DNA from 3 places in the Halomonas sp. DP4Y7-1 genome. Region 3 is predicted to be linked to each of the others. Evidence: predicted binding sites of a transcription regulator. Region 3 holds the regulator's gene; each other region holds the start of a gene.
What was found. The regulator sigma-54, encoded in region 3, starts transcription at its own class of promoters, with help from an activator protein. The targets are predictions, from matches to a motif close to TGGCACNNNNNTTGCTNT.
Positions count from the first base shown of each region.

Region 1: the regulator sigma-54 is predicted to act here: its motif matches at 1,098-1,115, upstream of KUV72_RS04325 (HAD-IIB family hydrolase).
Region 2: the regulator sigma-54 is predicted to act here: its motif matches at 1,694-1,711, upstream of urtA (urea ABC transporter substrate-binding protein).

Region 1 covers NZ_JAHVKS010000002.1:171,568-174,829, reverse strand. Annotated here, with positions in the region: gene glyA (serine hydroxymethyltransferase) at 1-847, shown strand, start outside; gene KUV72_RS04325 (HAD-IIB family hydrolase) at 1,153-2,094, shown strand; gene KUV72_RS04320 (glycosyl transferase) at 2,091-3,262, shown strand, end outside.
Region 2 covers NZ_JAHVKS010000010.1:85,027-88,288, reverse strand. Annotated here, with positions in the region: gene urtB (urea ABC transporter permease subunit UrtB) at 1-167, opposite strand, end outside; gene urtA (urea ABC transporter substrate-binding protein) at 273-1,523, opposite strand; gene KUV72_RS17120 (4'-phosphopantetheinyl transferase) at 1,887-2,681, opposite strand; gene KUV72_RS17115 (non-ribosomal peptide synthetase) at 2,758-3,262, opposite strand, start outside.
Region 3 covers NZ_JAHVKS010000004.1:126,853-130,114, reverse strand. Annotated here, with positions in the region: gene lptA (lipopolysaccharide transport periplasmic protein LptA) at 1-48, shown strand, start outside; gene lptB (LPS export ABC transporter ATP-binding protein) at 48-773, shown strand; gene KUV72_RS09535 (RNA polymerase factor sigma-54) at 966-2,378, shown strand; gene hpf (ribosome hibernation-promoting factor, HPF/YfiA family) at 2,559-2,867, shown strand; gene ptsN (PTS IIA-like nitrogen regulatory protein PtsN) at 2,874-3,262, shown strand, end outside.

The DNA.
Region 1 (3,262 bases), on a different contig from region 3:
CAATGCCGTTCAGTACGGCATCGACGAGTCCGGACGTATCGACTACGAAGAAGTGGCACGTCTGGCCCGCGAGCACCAGCCGAAGATGATCATCGCAGGCTTCTCTGCCTACTCCCAGATCATCGACTGGGCTCAGTTCCGCAAGATCGCTGACGAAGTGGGCGCCTACCTGCTGGTCGACATGGCCCACGTGGCGGGTCTGGTGGCGGCGGGTGTCTACCCGACTCCGCTGCCCCACGCCCATGTGGTCACCACGACTACCCACAAGACGCTGCGCGGACCCCGCGGTGGCCTGATCCTGTCCGCCGAGAACGATGCCGACATCGAGAAGAAGCTGCAGTCCGCCGTCTTCCCTGGTGGCCAGGGTGGGCCGCTCGAGCACGTGATCGCGGCCAAGGCGATCTGCTTCAAGGAAGCCATGGCGCCCGAGTTCAAGACCTACCAGCAGCAGGTGGTCAAGAACGCCCAGGTGATGGCCAAGGTGTTTATCGAGCGCGGCTACGATGTGGTGTCCGGTGGCACCGAAGATCACCTGTTCCTGCTCTCCCTGATCAAGCAAGGTTTGACCGGCAAGGATGCGGATGCCGCTCTGGGCCGCGCTCATATCACGGTCAACAAGAACGCCGTGCCTGGCGATCCCCAGAGCCCGTTCGTGACCTCTGGCCTGCGTATCGGCACCCCGGCGGTGACCACTCGCGGTTTCGGCGAGGCCGAGTGCGGCGACCTGGCCGGCTGGATCTGCGACATTCTCGATGTCATGGCCAGCGGTGAGTCCAGCGAAGCCGTTGAAGCGGACGTGAAAGCCAAGGTCGAGGCAGTCTGCGCTCGTCTTCCGGTTTACGCCTGATAGCGGCAGGGTAAGCACCATCAGGAACCGTAGCCTGATGACGTAGCCTGCACGACGAAATGCCCCCATGAGCCCTGCTCGTGGGGGCATTTTCATGCTGGCGGCAGGCTCATCCAGGGGGCCGGCCAAGCCTGCCGGGTGCTGCTGCACCATGTTGGTGCCTGGGCGTGCACCTGTCCTGACCTCGATGGATGCTTCGTTGTGCACATGTTTTTGCATGTGACTGTTTTTTTTATCTTCCTAAACGCGGTGGCGTACCCCTTGCTATGAGTCAAGGTGAACTCTTTTGATGCGAAGGCCCTGCCATGCACGCCACTGCCACGCCCTGCCTGGGCGACAGCGCTGAACCCCGCCTTCTGTTTACCGACCTGGATGGCTCTCTACTTGACCACCATGACTACGATTGGGCGCCTGCCCAGCCGTGGCTCGAGACGCTGCGCAAGGCCGGTGTCGGGGTGATTCCGGTGACCAGCAAGACGCGCAGTGAGCTGCTTGGCTTGCGCCAGGCGCTGGGACTTGCTGATCAGCCCTTTATTGCCGAGAACGGAGCGGTCATCGCCCTGCCCGACAGCTGGTGCCATGCCAGGCGCGAGGGTCCAGTGGGCCCCGATGGCCTGGTCATTCGCACCCTGGGTGTCGATATCGGACTGATTCGTCGGCGCGTGGCGATCTGGCGGGAGCGTCTGTCGGCGCGCTTTCTGACCATGAGTGAAATGGCACTGGAGGACGTCGTGGCGTTCACCGGCCTGGATGAACAGGAGGCACGCCTGGCGCGCCTGCGCGAAGGCAGCGAGCCGCTGCTGTGGGAAGACGACGATGCGCTGTTGCAACGCTTTCGCGAAGGGCTGGCAGGCGATGGCCTGCGCATGACCCGTGGCGGACGCTTCTGGCATGTGCTGGGGGATACCGACAAGGGCCAGGCGGTGCGTTGGCTGTGTGCGCGCTACGAGGCGTTGAAGGGCAAACGACCGACCACCCTGTCCCTGGGCGACGGCCCCAATGACGTGGCCATGCTGGAGGCAACCGACGCCGCGGTGGTCATTCGCGGCCAGCATGGTCTGGATGTCCGGCCGGATCAGCCAAACCTCTACCGCAGTGAAGCGATGGGGCCACGGGGCTGGGCCGAAGGGGTAGCCCATTGCTGGGGAGCGAACCCTCAGGCCCTCGAGGCAGCGGCCAGGGGTGACCAGGGCGTGCAGACAGACGATCAGCATCACCATCTTGGCGGAAAAGAGGACGACGCATGAGCGATTTCCATCAGAACGGCATCATTACCGATTTTCACAACCTGACCCGTCGTTCTGCCGAAGAGCTTGAGGCGGACCTTGAGCAGTTCGCCAGACAGCGGCCGCTGGGGCTGATCCTGCCGTCGCTCTATTCTGAACTGGAAGGACCGGCACTGGATGCGATCGTCGAGACCTTGTCGAGTGCCGACTACTTGTCCGAGATTGTCATCGGCCTGGATCGTGCCGACCGCGATCAGTTTCTGCGTGCTCGGGAATTCTTCTCCCGCCTGCCTCAGCACCACCGCATCCTGTGGAATGATGGACCTCGCCTGCGCGAGCTCGACGCAGACCTGTCTGCCGAGGGGCTTGCCCCACAGCAGCCGGGCAAGGGGCGCAACGTCTGGTTCTGTGCGGGCTATGTCCAGGCATCGGGGCGCACAGCAGCGGTGGGACTGCACGATTGCGATATTCTGACCTACGACCGCTCGCTGCTGGCCAGACTGATGTACCCCGTGGCGCATCCACGCTTCAACTACGCGTTCTGCAAGGGCTACTACTCGCGCATCGCCGAAGGCAAGCTGAACGGACGGGTGTCCCGGCTACTGGTCACGCCGCTGCTGCGGGCGCTGAAGATCATGCACGGGCCGCTGCCTTATCTGGACTATCTCGATAGCTATCGCTACCCGCTGTCAGGCGAGTTTTCCATGCGCACGGAGGTGCTCGACAACCTGCGCATACCCGCCGACTGGGGACTGGAGATCGGGGTGCTGTCCGAGGTGCACCGTGACCATTCGACCAACCGTCTGTGTCAGGTCGACATTGCCGATGTCTACGATCATAAGCATCAGCCGGTCTCTGCCGATGATGCCAGTGCGGGGCTCAACCGCATGAGTCTGGATATTGCCAAGGCGCTGTATCGCAAGCTGGCAACGCAGGGGGTGGGGTTCTCCTCCGAGGGTTTTCGCACGCTGAAGGCGACCTACTACCGACTCGCTCTGGATTTGATCGAGTCCTACGACCACGATGCCACCATGAATGGCCTGAGCCTCGATCGCCACGCCGAAGAGCAGGCCGTAGAGCTGTTTGCGGCGAATCTGATCGAGGCGGGAAATGCTTTCCTCGACAACCCCCGGGAGAAGCCCTTCATTCCCAGTTGGAACAGGGTAAGAGCGGCGCTGCCGGATCTTCC
Region 2 (3,262 bases), on a different contig from region 3:
TTGGCCTCAGCGAGTGCCTGCAGCAGCTCGCGACCAGCGTCTTCCTCTGGAGTTGCACTGGTGTCCTGCGCTGCGGCATTGTCCTGTCCAAGAGCACATGGCCCAAGAGCGACCAGGCTGACCAGCAGCAGCGCCTTCAACCAGTATCGCCATGCTGTTGTGTTCATAGCGGAATTCCGTGAGCGCCCTTGTCAGATCGTCAAGGGCATCATGATGGGCGTGGTCCTGGCCGGGACGTCATGGCGCCCCGGCCGTGTTTTTGGTAGCGAATGTCACTCCGTGGCAGCAACGTCAGCGCCGCCGCCGCAGCTACCCTGCACCACGTTGTAGTTGCCGCACTCGAGCGGTGCACGCCAGTCGCTGATCAGATCGCGGGAGCCTTCCAGGTAGTCTGACCAGGCATCCCCAGCGACGGTGGAGGGCGTTTCCCACACCACCGAGAATTGGCCGTTGTCCTGGATTTCACCGATCAGCACGGGCTTGGTGATGTGGTGGTTGGGCATCATGGTGGCGTAACCACCGGTGAGGTTGGGCACCGACACCCCAATAATGGCTTCCTTGACGGCGTCCACCTCGGTGGTACCGGCCTTGCGCACCGCTTCTGTCCACATGTTGAAGCCAATGTAGTGAGCTTCCATGGGGTCGTTGGTCACGGCGTTGTCGTCGCCGGTATAGTCGTACCAGGCGTCGATAAAGTCGTAGTTGGCGTCTTCGTCGACGCTCATGAAGTAGTTCCAGGCTGCCAGATGGCCTACCAAGGGAGCCGTATCCAGGCCGGACAGCTCCTGCTCACCTACGGAGAAGGCAACGACGGGAATATCGGCGGCATCAACGCCCTGATTGGCCAGCTCACGATAGAAGGGAACATTGGCGTCGCCGTTGATCGTGGAGACCACGGCGGTTTTCTTGCCCACTCCGCCAAACTGCTTGATCTCGGAGACGATGTTCTGCCAATCCGAGTGACCGAAAGGGGTGTAGTTGACCATGATGTCCTCGTCGGCCACCCCCTGGGACTTCAGGTAGGCCTCAAGGATCTTGTTGGTGGTGCGCGGATAGACGTAGTCGGTACCCGCCAGCACCCAGCGCTCCACGCCGACATCGTTCATCAGGTAGTCGACGGCCGGAATGGCCTGCTGATTCGGTGCAGCGCCGGTGTAGAAGACGTTCTCGGAGGACTCCTCCCCCTCATACTGAACCGGGTAGAACAGCAGTCCATTAAGCTCTTCCACCACCGGCAGCACGGACTTGCGAGAGACCGAGGTCCAGTTGCCGAAGATCACGTCGACCTCATCCTGGGCCAACAGCTCACGCGCTTTCTCGGCAAACAGCGGCCAGTTGGATGCCGGGTCAACCACCACCGGCTCCAGCTCGCGACCCAGCAATCCCCCCGCTTCATTCTGCTGCTCGATCAGCATCAGCATGGTGTCCTTGAGCGTCGACTCGCTGATCGCCATGGTGCCGGACAGAGAATGCAGGATGCCGACCTTGATCGGGTCCTCGTCGGCAACGGCGGGAGCCGCCATCGCCACAGACAGTGCTGACAGCGCAAAGGCAGAAAGCGCCAAGGAACGGCGGGCAGGATTAAGCACAGCAGAGGCCGAAGCTAAGGACATGGGAAATTCTCCAGGGTGACGTTGTCGTTATCGGAGTCGTGGCGACAGGTCGCGGTGCGCGATCGTCGCCTCACTCTGACAAAGCAAGTTCCATGCCACTTATGTTTTCACGGGCCCCGGTGTTATCTCCCGGTTCTCTTCGGACTGGCAAAGGCACCCTCATGGTGCAGCCACCCTTGCCGACTTGCACCAAAAGCAGACGTTGACGTCCGCCATCCCACAGCCTGCGCAACGTTCTTCAAGACGTTCCGCGCCATTCTGTTAAGCGCCGCCTTACGACTCACCGCTGAGCACGCATAGGGTGACCACCTTGCCCGCCTCAATATGGAAGGCCACAGGCCACTCGATATGCTCGTGCCAAGGCGCCCTCCCGTGGGGTGGTCCAGCAGATTGCCATGCGCACGACGGACGAAAGACAAGAAGGCCAGGCAGCGCACGATGCAGACAGACCTCCGCGAAGTCCACGTAGCGCTTTAGGTCAGGAAAGATGGCCTTGTAGATCGCCTCCTTTGCACTGAAAAGAAGCGTCACCGCCATAGGCCTCGATAGCCACCCAGGAAGGTGCAGGAGTTCAGCACCACTCGCGACCACCTCTGCCACGCTATCGGCCTCATCAGCGTCCAGACACTGCTCTACGTCAATGCCCACCCCTGCATATAAATCAGAGGATGCCACGGCGGATAACGCCAGGTCGCTGCAGTGAGAGATGCTGCCAAGCACGCCAGGGGGCCACCGCGGAAGACGGTCAGCCCCCCTGCCCGGCACCCCGCTGTCGATGCCCAACAGACCAAGCGCATAGACCGCGCAGAGGCGCCCGGCCCGGTACTCATCGCGCCGTTTCGCCACAGCGCCCTCCAATTCAGCCGGCAACGGCACCCTGGCCAGCGCTTGTCGCACAGGCTCCTTGCTGCCCGCCCACGACGTTTGACCCGCCCCACTGCTAGCGAGCCAGAAGCCAGCGATAGCGAGCCCAGGCCGGTGCAGTGCCCTCAGCTGGAAGGGCTGGCCGTAGGCCTGTCGGTCGCCCGTGAGCGGAGTGCCAGCCCCGCCGATCGAGATGAAGCTCATTCCCCTTCTCGACCGACGGGGGCTAAACGGCTCAGGCAGTCACATTTCACATACTGCATCACCGGGGCCGATACGCTTACGTCTTCAAGGGGTCGGTCAGGTCTTTGACCAGCACCTCGGCGATCCAGTCAACGGCATCCAGCATCCCCATATGGGTCACTCCCGGGCATGGAATGAGGGCGGGTACCGTACGTGAGAACTCGGCAACGTTGTTGTCAAAGACCGAGCTCAGCACCAGGTCATCGGGGACACCACCAGGTCTGCCCTCGACGGGCGCCACCTCTTCCAGCGCCTTGAACAGCACGACCTGAGTGCTCGTCAGCGGTCGTTCATGGGCGGAGCGCAGCATGTCACGGTTGACCTCGTACAGCTCCTCCCAGCGGTTCAACAGAAATTCATCCGGCGGAATACCCTTGTTGACCAACTCCTTCTCGAAGTCATCGCGCACGTCCTTGGCATTGCCGAGAAAGTCCGCATCCCCCATGTTGAAGTAGGTGTCCAGCAGGTACAGACGAACCTTGGTGAAGCCTCGCTGCTCCAGCTGCCAGGCCATCTCGGTGGCGATATTGCCGCCCAGTGAC
Region 3 (3,262 bases):
CAGCAGCGCATTCGCATGACCCTCGAGCCGGAAAGCCAAGGAAACTGATGAAGACTCTCCACGCTCGCCATCTGGCCAAGAGCTACAAGAAGCGCCGCGTCGTCCAGGACATCAGCCTGTCCATCGAACAGGGCAGCATTGTGGGCCTGCTGGGCCCCAACGGCGCAGGCAAGACCACCTCCTTCTACATGATCGTCGGACTGGTCAGGGCGGATGCTGGCACCATCAGCATCGACGATGACGACCTGAGCCGCGCGGCCATGCACCAGCGGGCACTGGCGGGTATTGGCTACCTGCCCCAGGAAGCCTCCATCTTCCGCAAGCTGTCCGTAGCCGACAACATCATGGCGATCCTCGAGACCCGCAAGGACCTCGACCGGGACGGTCGCCAGGCGCGCCTTGAGCAACTGCTCGAAGACTTCCATGTCAGCCACATTCGCGACAACCCGGGCATGAGCCTGTCCGGCGGGGAAAGACGCCGGGTCGAGATCGCCCGAGCCCTGGCCACAGAACCCGCCTTCATTCTGCTCGACGAACCCTTTGCCGGGGTGGATCCGATCTCCGTCGGCGAGATCAAGTCGATCATTCGCCAGCTCAAGGCTCGTGACATCGGCGTCTTGATCACCGACCACAACGTGCGCGAGACGCTGGACATCTGTGACCGCGCCTACATTGTCGGCGACGGCCAGATCATCGCCGAAGGCAGTGCCGAGTCGATCCTTGCCAACCAGCGCGTCAAGGAAGTCTATCTCGGCGAAAACTTTCGCCTTTAGCCACCACGGGCGCTGCCGGGCCGCTATGTTGGCAGGGTCTTCATGGCGCCCGCTCGACCTTGCACTGACGCGCATGCGGGGCACTGCAAGCCCTGCGCGCCACCCCCTGCCCACAAGTTGGCAAGAAGCTTGCATGGTACCTGACCCGCCGTTAGGGTAAGGCTTTTCAGCTCCACGAACGGAAGTCACATCATGGCCCTCAAGGCGTCACTGCAGCTGAAGATCGGCACCCAGCTGACCATGACCCCTCAGCTGCAACAGGCTATTGGCCTGCTCCAGCTTTCCACGCTGGACCTGCGCCAGGAAGTCCAGCAGGCGCTCGAGGCCAACCCGATGCTCGAGCTGGAGGATGAATTCGGCGAGCTGCAGGTCAAGGACAGCAAGGACGACGACTGGGCCGACGAGATCCCCTCCGAGCTAACGGTCGACAGCGACTGGTCCGATACCTATCAAGACCTTGGCACCGCCCCGGCCGGCAGCGCCGAGGCGCCAGACTTCGAGCGCCAGGCCAGCGGGCAATCCCTGCATGGCCACCTTAGCTGGCAGCTGGCCCTGCTGGACCTCAATGATAATGACAGGCGCATCGCAGAGTGCCTGATTGACGCGGTCAACGGCGATGGCTACCTGGTGGGACACCTTGACGATATCGCCCAGGGCCTGGCCGATGACGACGCTGCTGCCCCGCCCCTGCAGGACGTGGCGTCGGTGCTGGCCAGGCTGCAGCAATTCGAACCTACCGGTGTATTTGCCCGAGATTTGCGCGAATGCCTGCAGCTGCAACTGGACAGCCTGCCCCGTGACACCCCCCTTCTGCCCCAGGCGGGAAGACTGGTACGCCAGTTTCTCGAGGCGCTGGCCAGCGGTGATCGTCGTCTGCTGAAGCGCCGCCTGAGCCTGACCGAAGAGCAGCTGGACGATGTCATCGAACTGATCCGTGGCCTCGACCCTAGGCCTGGCAGCCAGTACGGCGACAGCGACAACGACTATGTCATTCCCGATCTGGTGGTCCGCCACACCGAAGAAGGCTGGCGCGTCGAGCTGAACCCTGAGGCGATGCCACGCCTGCGCATTCAACCCGACTATGCGGCGTTGATCCGACGGGCCGACAAGAGCCAGGACAACCAGTTTCTGAAGGACCACCTGCAGGAGGCGCGCTGGCTGATCAAGAGCCTGGCAAGCCGCAACGACACCCTGTTGAGGGTCGGACGCGAAATCATGGAGCGGCAGCTCGACTTCCTCGAGCAGGGTGAAGCCGCCATGAAACCGCTGGTGTTGGCAGACATTGCGGCCAAGGTCGAGATGCACGAATCGACCATCTCCCGGGTGACGACCCAGAAATTCGTGCATACGCCACGGGGAGTGTTCGAGCTCAAGTATTTCTTTTCCAGCCAGGTTGGTCAGGATGGGGATGCCCATTCCAGCACTGCCATACGCGCCATGATCAAGTCGCTGATCCAGCAGGAGCCGCCTCGCAAACCGCTGTCTGACAGCAAATTGGTGGAGCTGCTCGCCGAAGACGGTGTCAACGTCGCCCGACGCACCGTCGCCAAGTATCGAGAAGCGATGAATATTCCCTCTTCAAGCGAGCGCAAGCGCCTGCGCTGAGCCCGGCCAGAAGGCTCGAGACAGGCGAAGAGCAGAGTGCGTAGCGCAGTTGCATGAAAAGCGCAAGCGCTTGAAATATCGCACGACATCTGCGTCTTAATGCGTAGAAGCAGGGGGGTTTGCAGGATCGGAAAAAGGGTTACAATCGAGCTACCACCCGCAAGAGCAAGGAGCCTTGTCATGCAAGTCAACATTACCGGCCACCACGTCGAATTGACCGATCCCCTGCGTGACTACGTACAAGAGAAGCTCGCCCGTGTGGAGCGCCACTACGACAACATCACCAATGTGCAGGTCACCCTCTCGGTGGAGAAGGAGCGCCAACAGGCTGCCTGTACGCTTCACGCTGCCGGTGCAGACCTGCATGCAGAAGCCCAGGACGGCGACATGTACGCCGCCATCGACGCCCTTGCCGACAAGCTGGACCGCCAGCTCGTCAAGCACAAGGAAAAATCCCAAGCCCGCGCCCAAGGCGCCGGAATTCGCTGACCTCTCATGACATTGGATGCCATTCTCCCCCCCGAGCGCACGCTATTTGACGTCCCGGGGGGCAGCAAGAAGAGGGTGCTGGAATTTTTCAGCACCTTCATTGCGCAGAACACACCAAGCCTGGATAGCCAGGAAGTCTTCAGTCGCCTGATCGGCCGCGAACGTCTGGGTAGCACCGGCATCGGCAATGGCGTGGCCATTCCGCATGCTCGCAACCCTCACTGCAAGGCCCCTATCTCTGGCTTTCTCAAGCTGGCAGAGCCGATTGATTTCGACGCCATCGACGGCGAACCGGTGGACCTGGTATTTGTCTTGCTGGTGCCTGAGGAAGCGGATGATGCTCACCTTGCCCTGCTGGGACAGGTGGCCGGGGTCATGAATGACGCCGATACCCG